Regions from separate parts of the Parashewanella tropica genome, predicted to be linked through region 2. Evidence: predicted binding sites of a transcription regulator. Region 2 holds the regulator's gene; each other region holds the start of a gene.
The links. The regulator sigma-54, encoded in region 2, starts transcription at its own class of promoters, with help from an activator protein. The targets are predictions, from matches to a motif close to GTTGGCACGNNNNTNGNNT.

Region 1 (6,265 bases), 1.5 Mb from region 2:
TAATGATTTGTTCAATGATATTGCCCGCTTTATCTTCACCCAAGGCGGCCGTTAACGCTTTACGAACAAAATCCTCACTGTTAAAACCAATAGCTGAGAACTGCTGGATATCATCTAAGAAATGTTTGTGGACACCAATGACTTTTTCTTGACCAAAATCTTGAGTTGACGCCATCGCCATACCCAGTTGTTGAACTTGCTTTGGCTCAAGGTGGCGCAAAATTGACGCCGCATCGGCTTCACTTAAACTCAGCAATAAAATAGCGGCTTTTTCAACGCCCGTTAATGTACTGACATCAAACGATGCCGCTTCAGTATTAGACGGGCTTTCAATAATATCAGGCATCTTCTTCTTGTAACCAACTCTTAATTACTTGGGTAGACAACTCAGGTTCATTGGCCACCAGCGCACGAATGGCCTTGATCATATCATCATCTTTGTGAAGATCGGGGATTAAAATCGACCCATCATCCGCATAGCTGTATTCACCTTCGGATTTATTAATCAAACCTAAGGTTTCTTGTGCATATTGATCTTCGATTTCAGCCAGTTCACTACCCGGTATAATTTTTTCCAGTGGCTTATCACTTTCAGGGTGAACCATACGTTTAAACATTGGGCGCATAACTGTAAGGATCAATACCAATACCACAATCGCGGCCAATACAAATTTCACTACGCGCATGAACCAAGGTTGCTCCCAAAGTTCAGGCTTCGGTGCCGCTTCAAATTCATGTTGCATGAATGGTACGGTTACCACTTCTAACATATCACCACGAGCGGAGTTAAAACCAACCGCTCCTTCTAGCAAGCGACGAATATTAGCAAGTTCAGCTTCGGTGCGAGGCTCACGGTTGATTTGTCCATCTTCGCCAGCAGCACCTCTTTTGTAGTTAACGGCAACTGAAACACTAATACGTTGAATAATGCCAATTTGCTGACGTGTGTGGCTAATAGTGGTATCGACTTCAAAGTTACGTGTCGCTTCGCGGTGGGAGCTACCATTACGCTCTGCTGAACCTTCTTGAGTTAACTCGCTCACCTGCTCAGGAATTTCAGATTTTAACGGTGGCTGATTCGACAAAGCTCCCGGAATACCACCAACAAAGCCAGCACCAGAATTTGTTTCTAGGGTTTGCTCACTGCGAACTGCTGTTTGAGCAGGATTGTAGCGCTTGGCGGTTTGCTCTTTAGCCGTAAAGTCCATCCCCACATCCACTTGTGAGGTAAAGTTTTCAGGGCCAAGAATTGGGATCAAAATAGATTGAATTTTGTTGCGGTATTCATCTTCTTTAGACTGAACAATTTCAAGTTCACGACGCGCTCTGGCTGATACGCCGTCTTGACTACCCGAATTGAGCAAGCGACCAGCTGAATCAGTCACTGTTACTCGGCTTGGGTCTAGGTTTTGTACCGCTGATGCTACGATATCAACAATTGAATCAATTTCTTCTTGACCAAGACCACTTCGACGAGTTGTGATAACCACTGTTGCACTTGGCTGAGATTTACGACGCGCAAATACGTTTTCTTTCGGCAAAGCTAAAATCACTTTGGCACGAGTCACACTTTTTAACTCTTCGATTGCACGAGCAAGATTTTGTTCTTGACTGTGTTTCAGTCTGGCTTGCTCCATGCGTTGGCTAACGCCGAACCCGCTATCTTTGTTGAGAAAGTCGTCATTCTTGGTGCTGCTTTCAATACCTGAGCGGCTCAGTAGCAATTTAACTTCTTGGTATTTAGCTTCTGGGACTCGTACAACATCAACATCGAGTTGATATTCGATTTTATTTTTATCGAGTACATCTAACACTTGGATCAGTTCTTGGGTTTCCATTTTTCCAAGCGGACGATATTCATCTTCTGAGGCCAGCAATAACACAAAAACCGCTAATGCCAAACACACTGCCAGCCCCAAAATCATGGTGATTTGACGAAGGGTGTTCGAATTTCCAATACCATCTAGCATGCCTGACTTATGCTCTTGGTCTGCTCCAGCATTGGTTGTGCTGACTTCTGATGATTGGTTACCAACGGTGAGTTCTGTGCTCAAAATACTTACCTGCTTTACTGCTATTTATCTTTATTAAGCGATGACAATTTTCTACGCCATTAAACAGGCATGTTCATGATTTGCTTATAAGCGTCAACCAGCTTATTTCTCACTTGCACCGTGGCCTCAAATGCCACACTCGCCTTTTCACGCGCGATAACCGTATCCGACAGAGTTACCGAGGTATCTCCCATTTCTAAACGAGTAGATAAATCAGCAGAGTTAGCTTGCAATTGATTCACAGTGCCAATGGCATTGGAAAGCACTTCACCAAAATTTGATGAATTTACATTGTTAACTTCACGCATACCGTGAGTTTGCGGTGAAATTGAAGGAGTGATTTCTCCTTTCATAGTTTGCATCTCTGTATACAAAGAGCTAGCACCAATTTGCATGTTCGTCTCCCATGACTTTTTTTTGACGAGATGGAATTATGTGAGTGTTAAAGCAAAGGGTGTGCCAAGGTATTATAGGTTTGGATTTCCTTACCTATCAGAGCTTAAGTTCGTACCAACTACTTCGTCATATCTTGAAAATCAGATACTTGAACTCATATCTTTATTGAAAATATAAAAGGACGTTATCAATGAAGATCAATTTAAGAGATGTCACCAAAGACAATTGGGTCGATATAATCGAGTTGGAAATCACCAAAGAACAAGAAAATTTTGTCGCGCTCAATGCGGAGTCTATTGCTGCATCTAAATTTCATGAAGATTATGTAAATCGGGGAGTTTACCTTGAAAATGAACCCGTTGGTTTTATCCAGTATTACCCAAATCTTCCTGATAATAAGCCAAATGAAATTTTCATCGATCAGCTGATGATTGATGTGAATCATCAAGGCAAAGGCTATGGAACCATGGCTGTAGAGTTGGTATTAAAAGAAATAAAGGCAATACCCAACTGCCAATCCATCTCGCTTTGCTACGTTGAAGGTCACGATGTCATGAAAGCCTTCTTTGAACGCTTTGGGTTTCATGTGGTTGACCAAGACAAATTTGATGAAACCATTATGGAGTGGCATAAACCTTAACTGATTGCTAACCATGCCTGAATAGAATCATTCAGGCATAACATGCTGTTTATAAGGTATCTTAATCATTGCTACTCTTTGAAATATAAATTCTGAAGTTTCTGACACCCTTTACCCATAAATACTAAAACAACGGCACCAATCAATACTGGAGTGAACAGAAATCCCCAGCTTTGACCTGAAAGCATAATCAAAATGGGGTTAGCACCCGCTGGAGGATGAGTTGTTTTTGTAGCCAGAGCTAAAGTGAACGGGGTTACCGCTATATACTGTTCAAAAAACACCTTTTAAATCAATTGAAATGCATCACCAGCTAAAAAACACCCATGATTTTAGGTGGGAAAGAAATCCGATCCTAGCCGGTTTGCGATCATCATTTTCACCACAAGAAGCGATACCCGCTAGGGCGAGAAAGATCCTGATTATCTTGCTTTATTTTTATAAAAAACTGAACTACTCTTTACAGTTCAGCTTGAAAAGTGTCGTAGAAACACTCTAGAGAATATCGGTACGCGCTACAAACTCAAACATAAAGTTCGAGGTGAGTAGTATGAAGTACTCGACAAGTATACTGTGGCATTTGGTTGTAGTTTTGCTGCCATTTATTTTTTCTTCTCACATTTCTGCGCACCCTTTACAACGTGCACAACTCCCTAACGACATTAAATGGCATGACCTGTCATTAAACACACAAAAGAAACTCATAAAGCGAGATAATATCATTTCCCATACAGTATCTCAGCTGTTAAAACTATCAGATGATGTTGATGCAAATAGCCAAGAACTCAATGAATTTAGAGAGCGTCATAAATTTATACGCTTCATATTACACACAAAAGATCACCCTGATTTTGCTAATGTTCCACATATTGCATTTGCAAGTGAAGGTCGGATAACCGGATTCAGCCCTTCTATGACTATCAATATATATAACTTTAACGAAAAGGAAATAAACACAAGCCCACTAACAAAACACCAACGACGGCTGGGCTACCGCGCTTTATTACAAAAAGGGAATAAAGGAGTCAGAGATATTATCATTCATGAAATTGGCCACTTATTTAACCATACCGATCATAAAGGGGTTAAAGTTAAAACCTTTATTCGCGAAGAAGAGAAGCGTGCAGATCATTTTTTAATAAATATTCGAAAGCGATTATTGAAATTAAAAAACAATAAATTATTACCGGGAGGTGTTGGTTACTTGGTGAGTTCAACAATAGCGTTATGAAACAATGATATTTTCATTAGGGCGTTGAACATAAAGAGATCTTTAACACATTTAAGAGAGACTTTAGTTTACCAACAAAAATCGAAAAATATTTGTCTAATAGAGTATATTGAACATCAACGGGAACATTACCTATCGCCTTTGTTATCAAAATACAAAGTACTCAACAGCCAATCAAATAGCGGGTAAGTAATGTTAAAATTCTTTTTTACCATTAGTTTGTGCTCATGATGTAAGACATGAAGTCGCTTCAATCGCCACCAAAATGGGATTTTCTTAAGGTAAGTGTCATCAGGGACATGAAAACTAAGGTGTAAAGCTTCATACAACAGGTATCCGAAGATGGCACTACACACCACCAAATATGCAACGTTTGATGAAAACCAAAAATACAAAACACTGCCTACAGGCAAGGCTACACCCAAAATAAAAGCGATAATAAGATAGGCAGGAAACAACACCACTCTCCAGTCTTTTAGCGTTTCCCAGTTCATAGTGCTTTCATCAAAAAAGTGATGATGATCGCCTGTATGCCTTTGGTAAAAAAATCCTCCTATTTTAGTTCGCCTGTGCCCAAGCCATCGATGAGCGGCATACTCAGCAAAATTCACACAAACTAAAGTAATGGGTACTGTTAGCCACTCTAATACTGATATTTGTTTCAGTTGAAGAACTGAATATAAAATGACAACGAAACCAACAGAAAATACAAAAAAGAAGTGAAAATGAGGGTGGTAATGAGCGCTCATATTCGCTCGGTAGTTTTGCCTAAAAGCAACAATTTTTTCATCCATGATTTATTTATATGATTATTCAATGGGTATTAGCAATGTAACATAATCACAACATGGTGCAAATTTAAACTAGAAACCTTGCTACTCTTTGTACTTATCTTTATTAACCTAGTTAAATTAACCTTCAGAGTATTTACCCCACTCATTAATCTTGAATGAACATCAGACATTCTTTTTATTTATTTCGAAACGCACTCCTCGGAGTGAATCATATTTTGGACCTAAGCCGTAAACTTTAAACCTCATAAAATCGTTAGGAATATACCAAGCACCTACATTATAGTCAGTCGCATTTACACCAAATTTAAGTACCAGTTCAACCTCTTTGTAATCGAATGGAGGGAATTCAGAGTAGTCGATAATCTTTAAAAACTGTTTCACAGCTTCTGCAACTGTCATTTCTGGTGACATTAAAATTTGATATTCTGTTTCTGGACTAACAAAGCTGATGACTTGAGTTCCACGATTTTGAAAACTGTATGTTTTTGGGGTTGAATTCCAATTTTTGACGGCATCAGATTGAATAATTCTAGGTGATGAGGTTTCTACGCCCATACTCAAACCTTCTAACTTAATTAACTTGATATAAGTAATAACAGCTAAAAAAACAAATCACAAAGCGACCAAAAGCAAATCGCCCCATGATTTATAGAACACCACAAAAAAACATATAAATACAACAAGTTACAAAAAATTAAACCTTTGTTACTTTTATTTAATCATCTAACTGATTTGACCGTTAAACTGCCAATTAAATGAAAAGTAATAAGAAAAGAATGATGCCCGGTTTTGTTATTCGGGCATTGATACCAGCTACAACCAAGTCGGTATTTTTAGCTCAAAAGCTTCAATATTATCTAGTCTCTGCAAAGACTTTCCAATGCTATCAATACCTTCAAGTAAGGACTTTTGATGTACAGCTTTAATGTCAAAACTCAACGCTTTGTCATTAACCTGTAAGGTTTTATCTTCCAAATTAACAGCTACCGTCAATACATTCTTTTCAGCGAGTAAAAACAATTCGGATATTTGATTATCACTCAAAATAATCGGTAACACGCCAATATTGATGCAATTGCCATAAAAAATATCTGCAAAACTAGGGGCTATGATCACTTTAAAACCATATTCTTGCAGTGACCAAGGAGCG
Region 2 (6,265 bases):
TGCCAACCTTATACGGTGACGTAACTCAAACCGTGTGGAATAAAGCACAACAAATTAAGCTGATCATTTTTGATGTTGATGGGGTGTTTTCTGATGGTCGCATTTACTTGAGTAATAGCGGTGAAGAGTTAAAAGCGTTCCATACGCGTGATGGTTTCGGAGTGCGGTCACTACTGAATGCTGGTTTTCACCTAGCCGTGATCACGGGTCGTAAATCACAACTGCTTGAAAATAGAATGACAGCACTCGGCGTTGAGCATATCTATCAAGGTATTGATGACAAGTTGGTACCTTTTAATGAATTGCTGAGTAAATTTGAACTGGAACCCCAACAGGTGGCTTATATCGGTGACGATATGGTTGACCTACCTGTAATGAAGCAGGTTGGGTTATCGGTGTCAGTGGCCGATGGTCATCCTTATGTTAAACAACAGGTCGACATGGTGACCTCGATAAATGGCGGTCATGGTGCCGTTCGCGAATTGGCCGATTTAATTTTAGAATCACAAGGATTGTTTGAATCGGCTCAAGGAATGAGTGTATGAACCGAGTGACCCTTGCCATCATATTGTTTTTCAGTACCGCATTAGTACTGTATTGGCAGGTGCAGCAAAAACAAGGTGAAAAAGTTGCGCTAGGTCCTCAAATTGAGCGACCTGATTACATGGCGACCGAGCTTAACAGTATTTCCTACGATAAGCAGGGACGGTTAAGCAGTCAAGTAACAGCAAAACACATGGAACATTACGCGACAAGAGATACGACATTATTTACAGAGCCTGTATATTTACTTTACGGTGATTCGAATGAGAGTCCTTGGCGCATCTCGGCTAAAGAAGGCCGCTTAAAAAAAGATGACACTCAAAAAGCTTATTTAGATTGGAATGTGAAGTTAGAAGCGGTTGGGAAAAAAGAGCCCCTTCAAAGTGTCAGTACTCGCTATGTTGAGTTGGATTTAGACAAAAAAATCATGACCACGGATGCGATGGTTTACATTAAAGGCAATGGATTTAACAGCCAAGGTAAAGGGCTATATGCCGACTTAAACCGTGAGACGGTACGCTTAAACGATCAGGTAACAGGAACCTATGAAGCGAATAAATAATATACTGCTGGTGGCATTTTGCTCGGTAATGACGTTCTCTACCGTAGCCAAGCAGGATGATTTGAAGCAAGATTTAAGTATTAGTGCGAAAAGCCAAACCGGCGATTTAAAAAACAATAAATTGTCGTATTTTGGTAACGTCAAAATTATCCAAGGCAGTATTAAAATTCATGCCGACGAACTGAGTGCCGTTAATGATGAAAAAAATGGCCACAAAGTGTTTATCGCCAAAGGTAAGCCGGCAACGTTTTCGCAAATATTAGATACGGGTGAATTGGGCACAGCCAGTGCCGTAAGTATTCGTTACGACAATATCAGTGGTGATTTAGTCCTTAAAGGCGGTGCTGAGTTAGATATCGGTGGCAGTAAAATGAAGGCGGAAACGATCCGCTACAATATTGCTAACCAACACGTTACCGCAGCGAGCTCTGGTAAAGGCAGCGACCGAGTACAGACCATTATTCCTGCTGAAAATTATCAAAATGCGCGTAAAAAAGACAAAAAGTCTGCGCCATCATCGAACACACCAGCTGAGAAGAAGCAATGACTCAGAAAACTCTGACAGCAAAACATCTTGCAAAAAGCTATAAATCTAGACAAGTGGTGAAGGATGTCAGTTTATCCGTAAAAACAGGGCAAATCGTCGGTTTACTGGGCCCAAATGGTGCGGGTAAAACCACCACCTTTTATATGGTGGTAGGATTGGTAAAAAGTGATAAAGGTGAGATCTTTATCGATAGCGATGATCTCACGCTTGATCCTATGCATATGCGCGCTCGGAAGGGGATTGGTTATCTTCCGCAAGAAGCCAGTATTTTCCGTAAGCTCTCGGTTTACGATAACATCATGGCCGTATTGCAAATGCGGGCATCGCTCAATCAACGCCAACGGGAAGAGCAACTAGAGCACTTACTTGAAGAATTTCATATCACCCATATTCGTGACAGCCTTGGCATGGCATTATCGGGTGGTGAACGTCGCCGAGTCGAAATTGCCCGCGCGTTGGCAGCGAATCCGCAATTTATTTTGCTGGATGAGCCATTTGCCGGGGTTGACCCTATCTCTGTCATTGATATTAAAAAGATCATTGAGCAGCTCAGAGACCGTGGTTTAGGTGTATTGATCACAGACCACAATGTCCGAGAAACACTGGATGTCTGTGAACATGCCTATATTGTGAGCCACGGCAGTTTGATTGCCGAAGGTACGCCAGAGGAAATCCTCGATGATAAGCATGTACGTGAAGTGTACTTAGGAGAGCAATTCACGTTATAGTGATGATTATTTGGGAACCCTTATAGGGAGTCCTGCTATGCGCCAACAAGAACAATAAGAAGGACAAGCGGTAACTATGAAAGCGTCACTCCAGCTTAAGTTAGGACAACAGCTCACCATGACGCCCCAGCTGCAACAAGCCATACGCTTGCTACAGCTTTCATCATTAGAGCTACATCAAGAAGTTCAGCAGGCTCTTGAATCTAATCCTTTGTTGGAATTAGAAGAAGAGTTAGCCTCGGCTAATGCTGAGTCCGTAACAGCATCTGAGGCTGAGCAAGATATAGTCATAAAGCAAGATGATAATGCGGACATTGCTGAGCCAGTAACGCCTGATACCGCTGAGACTTTAACCCAAGAAAAGCTCACTGAAGAGCTGCCCATGGATACGACTTGGGATGAAACCTTTACCGCTATGCCTACCTCGGGTAGTGGTGCTTTACCGGCTGACGATCTTCCGTTTCAAGGTGAAACCAGTGATGGACTATACGAGCATCTTGAATGGCAAAAAAATCTTACTCCGTTTTCTAGTACTGATTATGGTATTGCGACCGCCATTATTGAGGCCATTGATGAACGAGGGTATTTGACTCAATCGCTTGAAGATATTTTAGAAGCAATGGGCGACCCTGAGATTGAAATGGATGAAGTGGAAGCGGTATTAAAGCGAGTACAACATTTTGATCCCATTGGTGTTGCGGCTCGAGATGTACCAGAATGCTTATTATTACAATTGTCTCAGTTTGATGAGGCAACGCCGTATTTAGCCGAAGCCAAACACATTATTAAAGATCATATTGACTTGATTGCCGTTCGTGACTTTCGATCTTTGTTGAAAAAAACTAAGCTTAGAGAACCACAGTTAAAAGCAGCGATGAGTTTGATCCAAAGTTTAGACCCAAGACCGGGTTTAAACATTGGCCGTAAAGAAGATGAGTATGTTATTCCTGATGTATCCGTGATGAAAAAGAATGGGCGTTGGCAAGTGGAGTTAAATCCCGATGCGATGCCGAAAATCGGACTCAATCAGCAATACGCAGCATTAGCGAAAACCAGTCGTAGCAGTAGTGATACCCAATTTGTTCGTGGTCATCTTCAAGATGCTAAGTGGTTTATTAAAAGTTTAGAAAGTCGCAACGATACCTTATTAAAAGTGTGCAATTGTATCGTCAAAAATCAGGTCAACTTTTTTGAGCATGGCCCAGAAGCCATGAAAGCCATGATTTTGAATGATGTGGCCGAAGAAATCGAGATGCATGAATCGACCATTTCACGAGTGACGACACAAAAATACATGCACACGCCGAGAGGGATTTTTGAACTGAAGTACTTTTTCTCTAGCCATGTGGGTACTGACGATGGCGGAGAATGTTCTTCCACAGCAATTCGTGCTCTTATTAAAAAGCTAGTAGCTGAAGAAAATCAGAAGAAGCCACTCAGTGATAATAAAATAGCGCAATTACTTGGAGAACAAGGGATCAAAGTAGCAAGACGTACCATCGCCAAGTATCGAGAGGCAATGATGATCCCACCATCAAATCAGCGCAAAAGTTTATGATCACATAAACGTCAGCTAACAACGACAGGAGGCAATGGATATGCAAATCCGGATCAATGGTCAACAAAATGGTCAGCAGTTGGATGTTACTGAATCACTAAAAGAATACGTCAGCGGTAAAATGGCAAAACTTGAACGTCATTTCGAACAGATCAATAATGTGCGCGTCGTGCTAAATGTTCGAAAATCGAATCAAACCGCTGAAGCCAGTTTGATATTAAATGGCAAAGAAGCCTATGCCAAATCACAACATGATGATATGTATACTGCCATTGATTTGTTAATGGCAAAGCTCGATCGTCAAGTGATCAAACATAAAGAGAAGTTGATAAAACATTAACGATGGAATTAAACATCATTTTAAAGCCAGAATGCACAACCTGTGCGACGCCTGGCAGTAAGAAGAAAGTACTGGAAATGATCAGTGACTTGGTTGCTTCTCAGTATCCAGAGCTTTCTTCTCAAGAAATCTTTGAGAGCCTCCTCGCCCGTGAAAAAATGGGCAGTACGGGCATTGGAAATGGTATTGCGATCCCACATGGTCGATTAGACAACATCGATACTCCGATTGCAGTATTGATCAAATGTGAGCAGCCCATCGCCTTTGAAGCCATCGATAAGCAACCTGTGGATATCTTGTTTGCGCTATTGGTTCCTTCTGATCAGTGTCAAGAGCATCTTAGTACCTTATCAGCAATGGCTGAAAAACTCAGCGATAAGCAAACTCTCAAACAGTTACGTCGTATTAATGACGAGCAAGAACTTTATCAGGTGATTACTGGATGAAATTAGTCATTGTTTCGGGTCGAAGTGGGTCGGGTAAATCGGTAGCACTTAAAGTACTTGAGGATCTAGGCTATTACTGTGTTGATAATCTACCGATGAGTTTGTTAGGTGGATTAATTGAAGAGCTAAAACCGACTCAAGAGCTGGTAGCGATCAGTGTCGATGTCCGTAATCTACCTGAACAAGACAAAGTATTTGAGCAACAACTGAAAAGTTTCATTGATATTGAGATCCTCAGTTTCTTTATCAGTTCTAATGATGAGGTTTTACTTAAACGATATACCGAAACAAGACGATTGCATCCGCTGGCCTATCAATGCAAAAACTTACCCGAAGCGATTCGTATTGAAGGTGAGCTATTGTCAGGCATGTCTAAGATGATGGATCACTTTATAGATACTTCAGAAACCAATGCTTATCAGCTCAGTGATAAAATCCGAGAGGTTTTGCTTGGTAGAGTCGAGCAAGAGCTGGTGATCAATGTGGAGTCTTTCGGTTTCAAACACGGTCGTCCTAATGATGCTGACTTTATGTTTGACGTTCGATTTCTTCCGAATCCTCATTGGGAAGAAGCCCTTAGACCATTCACTGGGCTTGATAAACCTGTTCAAGATTTTTTGAATGCTCAACCTGAAGTGAATAAGTTTATCTGGCAAATTGCCAATTTGATTGATACTTGGCTACCTCAACTTGAACGGAATAATCGTAGCTATCTGACCATTGCGATTGGCTGTACAGGTGGGCAACACCGTTCTGTGTTTGTGGCTGAGCAGCTTGGTGAGCATTTGAATAAAAATAATCGTAATGTCGAGGTTCGTCATAAGGAACTGGTGAATGCCGACGCTTGAAAAAGAAGTTCTGATTTGCAATAAGCTGGGCTTACATGCAAGAGCAGCCACTAAACTAGCCGTATTAGCCTCAGAATTTGATGCCGAAGTGACGCTCAAGCAAGGTGATAAATCGGCATCAGCTTCAAGTGTTTTGGGATTGTTGATGCTGGAATCTGGCATGGGAAAAACCATTAAAGTTATTGCTACAGGAAAAGATGCTAAAGCGGCTTTAAATGCCGTTTGTCAGCTGATTGATGATAAGTTTGAAGAGGCTTGTTGAACTAGAACCTCATTAAAAGGATGATAGATGAAAGGATTTATCGCGTTACTTTTGATTAGCTTGTTGGCGGCTTGTTCTAGTCATTCAAAGCCTGAGTTTAATACTCCTCTTGCATCCAATGTAAAAGTGCCTCAAAACTACGATTATCAGCTGGATGTCAGTTCTACAATCATTGATGTTTCTTCAGCTAAACCTTTAACTAATCTAGGTAAATTTACTTTTACTGAGCCCTATTATCATAATTGCCTAGTGCTAAAGCCAATTAGAAAACCTAAATACCAATTTATCTATGCCGGAAAGCTCAGTGGCCATTCTATCTTTTCACCCTATGCAGAATACACTGATAGTCATTATTACCAAGTGGTTTTTTTAGATAAATAGTTCTGTCAAAAATATCCTTTCTATTCATCTTGATTAAGACTAAGTTCAGA
Region 3 (6,265 bases), 1.5 Mb from region 2:
TAATGCGCTCACCAACTCCGCTGGCGAGTAGTGAGAAGCCAATTCAGCAAGTTGCTTGGCAAGCGGCATAGAAAATTCAGCTTCGATTAACTTGCTTTCTAGCATAGAGCCAACTGGGTCAACACGTTGTTTTTGCTCATTTAGCAAGCTTGAAACTTGATGAGTCAATAAGTTACGTAACGATGCAAGCTCATCACGCATCTGCTGCATTTCATTATTGGTAGTTGGAGCTGCTTTGTTTTTTTCTGGGCTTGGAGTGAAGGTCGCAGCTTGAGGTTGTTGCTGCTTAGCCTCTTCCATACCTCTTGCCCAAGCAGGCAACTCCATTTCTTCTTGTTTTTGTTGCTTATGTTGTTGCAGTTTAGAGTGTTGGCGCTCAAGCAATGCTTGCAGTGAATCCGCTGGCGACGATGCTTGTTGAGACGCCGATGCTGAAGGCTTACGCTTTTGGCCAAGTGAAACTTTGTCACCCGACAAACTTCTGAATCCTGATTGTGATTTTGCTTTAGTCACAGTTTCTGCAGGTTGAGGGATTTTAGGCTTAGGCTCGTCATAGTCCACAGCCGCAACCACTTCGATTCCATTATCCACTTTTTTGTTCGACATTATTACAGCATCCGCCCCTAATGCATCTTTAACTTGGGCTAGTACACTGCGCATATCTTTAGCAAAAAATCGTTTAATCTTCACGGTTACTTCCTCTATTGACCGACTGCTGACACAATTCGGATTTGTTTCTCATCCGGCACTTCCTGATAGGAAATGACTCTCAAGCTCGGAATGGTGTGCTTAACAAATCTCGATAAGGTCGAGCGTAACATTCCTGACGTCAACAATATGGCGGGCTGACCGATTAACTCTTGCTGCTGTGCCGCGTCTGTAAGTGACTGCTGCATGCGTTCTGCAAGGCCCGGTTCGATGTTTGGCCCATCACCACCTGTTGCCTGCATAGACTGATGCAACATCTGTTCCAACTCTGGAGCCAATGTTATGACAGGGACTTCAGGTTCTGGTCCAGCAATCTCTTGAACTATCATTCGTTTCAATGCGATACGTACCGCAGCGGTCAATACTTCGGTGTCCTGACTCTTAGGCGCGTACTCTATCAAGGTCTGAACTATGGTTCTTTGATCTCGAATCGACACGCCTTCTTCCAGTAAGTTCTGCATCACTTTAACCACCACACCAAGCGACAATACTTCTGGAATAAAGCCATCCACCAATTTAGGAGAGTTCTTCTTCAGAATATCCAGCAACTGCTGTACTTCTTCATAACCAAGAAGCTTGGCGGCGTTATTGGTTAATAACTGGCTGATATGAGTCGCAACAACAGTGGCAGCATCTACTACCGTATAACCTAATGTTTGAGCATGTTCTCGCTGTTGCGGATTGATCCAAACCGCTTCTAAACCAAAGGCAGGATCTTTGGTCATGGTTCCATCAAGTTGGCCATATACTTGCCCAGGATTAATAGCCAGCTCACAATCATGTTGAATTTCAGACTCACCAACCACAACACCCATTAAAGAGATTTGATAGCTATTCGGTGATAAATCCAAGTTGTCTCTAATATGCACTGCAGGAACTAAGAAACCAAACTCTTGAGAAAGCTTTTTACGAACGCCTTTGATCCTGGTTAACAGTTCACCGTCTTGGCTTTTATCAACAAGAGGGATCAGTCTGTATCCGACTTCAAGACCAATCACGTCCACATGGCGAACATCGTCCCAACCAAGCTCTTTTGTTTCGGCTTCTTTGGGCTCTAAAGCTTCAGCATCTGCCAGTTCTTCAGCTTGTTGTAAACGTTGTTGGTTACGACGATAAACAAAATAAGCCGCCCCCCCCGTAAACAAACCAAAGCTTAAGAATGCGAGATGTGGCATACCCGGAACTAAGCCCATTACCGTCAATAAGCTGGCTGCGATGGCTAGGGATTTATGATTGTCAAACATCTGACTCATCATCATGGTGCCCATGTCACCCGATTCATTTTGACGCGTCACCATTAATGCAGCAGCAATAGAAAGTAACAGCCCCGGAATTTGTGCCACTAGACCGTCACCAATGGTAAGCAGAGTATAGATTTCTACAGCACTGGATAAGTCCAAACCATGCTGCACCATACCGATAACAAAGCCACCAAGGATATTGATGATAAGGATCATAATGCCTGCAATGGCATCACCTTTTACGAATTTTGACGCACCATCCATCGCCCCATAAAAGTCGGCCTCTCGGGTTACTTCGCTACGACGAATACGCGCTTGGTCTTGGTCGATAATGCCAGCGTTTAAGTCCGCATCAATCGCCATCTGCTTACCTGGCATTGCATCCAAGGTAAAGCGAGCACTTACCTCTGCAATACGTCCAGCACCTTTGGTTACAACCACAAAGTTGATGATGATCAGAATTATAAAGACCACCAAACCTACGGCGTAGTTACCACCAATTACTACGTTACCGAAGGCTTCAATGACTTTACCTGCGGCATCGCCACCATTGTGACCTTCGAGTAATACCACACGAGTAGAAGCAACGTTCAGCGCAAGACGTAATAAGGTCGCCACCAGAAGCACAGCTGGAAAGGCTGCAAAATCCAGAGGTCTATTTGAATAAATGGCCACCAGCATAACCACTAAAGCCAGTGCGATGTTGAAAGAAAACAAGGTATCTAATAGCAATGCAGGCATTGGTAGAATAATCATTGCCATCGCGGCGAGCACGAGCAATGGAGTACCAATCCCTTTTATATTTGCGGCATTTAACTGTTTAAAACGACCTAATACGGCATTCATTCAAAAAACCAATGTTTGACACTTTTTCAAGAATGTTGATTAAAAAGCAAGGAACAAGCCAACATGTTGGCACTGACATTAATCGTTTAATATCCAAACAAATGAGTTAACCTAAAATATCAGTTGGCTACGTTCTCAAGCGTAGAAAAAATGATTGATGGCAAGGCGTAGCTTGCAGCAAGTAGTTACTCTACTTGCAAAAGTTACAACGCCGCTAGCAGACATTTTAGCAAGCTTGTGGGCGTAGAGCGTTTATCTATTCGACGAATGGTGAAACGATGAAATTATTGCTAACTCAAACAGATATTAATTTAGTGCGCGTTCAACTGATTTTTTTAGGGTCATAGTTCACAAAATTAGTTAAGAAACTCTAAAGCGTGCCGATAGCAAATTACGGTTTGTTTTTCTGTAGCAGTAATATGAAGAGTACCCTGTCGATTCGATCTTTAGTCTTGCTCTGCTTAGCGTTTATATTTTTGTCTGTTTTAGTGTTTACCTTTTGGTTTAATGCCAGTACCCAAAGGGAAAACCTAGAAGAGTTTGCTCAACGCCACACTCACAGTGTCACAAAATCCTATTTTGACTCTCTCAACGCCATGATGTTGACGGGTAGTATTAGCAATCGGGAGATGATCCGTGAGCGCTTAATTGCAGAAGATGAAATCAACGACATCCGTATTATTCGCTCTCCTGCATTAAGTAAAGTCTTTGGCGCTGGATTAGCGAGTGAACAAGTACAAGACACGTTGGATCAACGCGGCATCAGTGGTCAAATTATTAATGAAATTCGTGAAACAGCCAACGGACGTATACTGACCCGTATTGAACCTATCTTAGCGCAATCAAACTATCAAGGTGTCAACTGCCTTGGATGTCACCAAGTTCCTGAAAACACCCAATTAGGTGCATTGAGAATCGACTACTCTTTAGCCGCTGAAGATAAAGCTTTGACCAAGAGCCTTTGGACTACGGGTACCGTTCAGTTTGCTTTATTTTTTGCCGCCTTCATCTTTACGGCCTTTATTTTAAACCGTGTTGTTATTGCTCGCTTACGAAAGCTTCGTCACCTAATGAGTACTATTTCCGAAACGTCAGATTTAACATTACAGCTTAACGATAATCGTGACGATGAAATTGGCTCCGTTTCATCAGCTTTCAACCAAATGGTTAAACAAATTAACGATACCTTATGCTCAGTAGTATCTAATGCCAAGCAAGTAACCCAATCCGCGATTGATATTAACTCTATGGCTAACACTACCAAAAAAGAAGTTCAGGCACAGAAATACAACACAGACCAAATGGCCACGGCCATGACGGAAATGGCAGCCTCTGCTGAGCAAGTAAGATGTAATGCAGAAAGTACAGCCTCTCACTCTCAACAAACCAATGAACTTGCCATTAATGGTGAAAGTCAAACCCATGATGCCGTGAGTGCCATTGAAGGTTTGAGCCAAGAAGTACAACACGGTGCCATGAGAATTCAGCAGCTTGAACAACGAACCGATGAAGTGGCAGCTGTGTTATCAGTAATTTCAGGAATAGCTGAGCAGACCAACCTACTCGCGTTAAATGCAGCGATTGAAGCAGCTCGTGCAGGTGAACAAGGTCGTGGATTTGCAGTAGTAGCCGATGAGGTAAGAACACTCGCATCTCGTACCCAAGAATCTACTGAAGACATTCGCCGTACCATAGAAGGCTTAAAAGAAGAAACTTCTGATTGTGTTGCAGTAATGAACACGGCATCTGAGTTAGCACAACAGCAGGTTGAATCCATTCAAAGTGTCGCGGTTGAACTGAAGCAAATCTCTGACGCAGTAAATCAAATTTGTGAATTAAATACTCAAATGGAAACTGCGGCTTCAGAGCAAAGCCGAGTAGCGGAATCCATCAACAATAACGTAATTGAAATTGCTAACTCGACTGATACTACTTCTGATGATGCAAAAAATACTGCTGCTATTGCTGAGCATTTATTGGATATGGCGGGTCAGTTAGAAGAAAGCGCTAAGCAATTTAAATTGAAGATGTAGCTTGCTACTCACTTCACAAACAAGGGAGGCAACATTTTGCTTCCCTTTTCTATTATTGTTTATTGTAAAGCGCTCCCAATTTCCCCATTACTGATCGCGCTTTTCCTTATAAAACTCATAATTTGGCGAAAATTGAATATCACCTTCATAAATATCATCATAATCTTTTAATTGCTCTGGCGTTTTAATTCTAAGTAGTTGAGACAAAGTTCGATAAACACTCTGTTGCTTTTGCCAAAAGCTCCACACTTCGCCTTTCACTACCTCATTATTATCAGAGACAATATCTACCGCCCAATAATAAGCTTTAGTTGCATCTAGCTGGATGGATGAAATATCAGCACTATTTCCATTAATTAACGACTCATCTAATCGACTTGTACTTTCTCGGTTTGAAACTGACGCATTGTTGTCAGAAAAATAAACTCGATACTGAGTAAAGCCTTCATCAAAGTTAGAGTGCTTAAGCCATGAAAGAGAAGACAGTAGCTCTATCGCAAGGCTTTTTCCATTCGTTGGCTTAGGCATAAACGCAGGCAGTTTTTTATTAAAGATCTGACTCATTTCATGCTGAGATAGCGCCTTATGTGCAATCACTAAATCATCTAATCCAGCATGATTAAAAGTAGTGTAGAGCGTCTTCGACTGACCAAATACAGCATAGGCGCCTCTAGCATAAGCATGCCCAGTTCCACTGCTAGACACTAAGCTAAATTCAGTAGGAATGTCAGCGTCACCTTTTTGTTCGCCATTTACATAAGCGATAAGTTTTCTCGTGTCCCAATCCAACGTCATACCAATGTGAACCCAGTTATCGACATTTAGCAGCGCTTCGACATTGGGGATATCCAGTGACAGCTTACGATTAAGTGTGGTTTTAGATTTATCATGTATTAGGAAGTTAAGTTTATTGCCCTCAGCTGATACAACCCAACCATCGCCATCCCAACCTGAACCAAAGCGTCTGCCTCTTCGAGCTAATTCGGTGTAACCATTTAGATCAAGAGAGCTGTCAGGTTTATACCAAAATGAAATCGAGAAATTCTTATTGTTAACTTCAAAAACATGCGGGTGATAACGATGTACTGAACCCGCTTCGTTGTTCAACTCATTACTAAACAATTTGCCTTGAGTTACAGCCCAAGTGACGCTTTTATCTGTAACCGCTTGGGATGCCCCCATCTGATTATTAAATACTTCACAGCTGACTTTATATGGTTCTCCATGTTCGTCTTTATAGCGATTGCCTTTATATCCCCAATTAAACAACGAAACATTGGCGTCATTACCTGTAGAAGTAAACTCAGAGCGCACATCAGCCTTGGTATCAATACAAGATTCATCAAAAGTGAATACATCGGAAATCCCGTTATGCTCTACGTTGATGTGTAAAATGCCTCTGGTGGTCAAATTGGTTTCATCGGCCAGTACATAGTA

Region 1: a site for sigma-54 is predicted at 2,500-2,518, ahead of fliE (flagellar hook-basal body complex protein FliE). Genes of this name have one in related genera too.
Region 3: a site for sigma-54 is predicted at 2,840-2,858, ahead of flhA (flagellar biosynthesis protein FlhA). Genes of this name have one in related genera too.

Annotation. Positions count from the first base shown of each region.
Region 1 covers NZ_CP037951.1:3,077,440-3,083,704, forward strand. Annotated here, with positions in the region: gene fliG (flagellar motor switch protein FliG) at 1-346, opposite strand, end outside; gene fliF (flagellar basal-body MS-ring/collar protein FliF) at 339-2,054, opposite strand; gene fliE (flagellar hook-basal body complex protein FliE) at 2,114-2,449, opposite strand; gene E2H97_RS13560 (GNAT family N-acetyltransferase) at 2,641-3,090, shown strand; partial or broken gene E2H97_RS13565 (HPP family protein) at 3,162-3,374, opposite strand; gene E2H97_RS13570 (hypothetical protein) at 3,683-4,321, shown strand; gene E2H97_RS13575 (fatty acid hydroxylase family protein) at 4,450-5,115, opposite strand; gene E2H97_RS13580 (hypothetical protein) at 5,278-5,670, opposite strand; gene leuD (3-isopropylmalate dehydratase small subunit) at 5,929-6,265, opposite strand, start outside.
Region 2 covers NZ_CP037951.1:335,361-341,625, forward strand. Annotated here, with positions in the region: gene kdsC (3-deoxy-manno-octulosonate-8-phosphatase KdsC) at 1-545, shown strand, start outside; gene lptC (LPS export ABC transporter periplasmic protein LptC) at 542-1,105, shown strand; gene lptA (lipopolysaccharide transport periplasmic protein LptA) at 1,089-1,652, shown strand; gene lptB (LPS export ABC transporter ATP-binding protein) at 1,649-2,380, shown strand; gene E2H97_RS01475 (RNA polymerase factor sigma-54) at 2,457-3,938, shown strand; gene hpf (ribosome hibernation-promoting factor, HPF/YfiA family) at 3,979-4,278, shown strand; gene ptsN (PTS IIA-like nitrogen regulatory protein PtsN) at 4,281-4,724, shown strand; gene rapZ (RNase adapter RapZ) at 4,721-5,572, shown strand; gene E2H97_RS01495 (HPr family phosphocarrier protein) at 5,559-5,834, shown strand; gene E2H97_RS01500 (hypothetical protein) at 5,862-6,215, shown strand.
Region 3 covers NZ_CP037951.1:3,052,993-3,059,257, forward strand. Annotated here, with positions in the region: gene flhF (flagellar biosynthesis GTPase FlhF) at 1-690, opposite strand, end outside; gene flhA (flagellar biosynthesis protein FlhA) at 702-2,795, opposite strand; gene E2H97_RS13435 (methyl-accepting chemotaxis protein) at 3,215-4,828, shown strand; gene E2H97_RS13440 (LamG-like jellyroll fold domain-containing protein) at 4,916-6,265, opposite strand, start outside.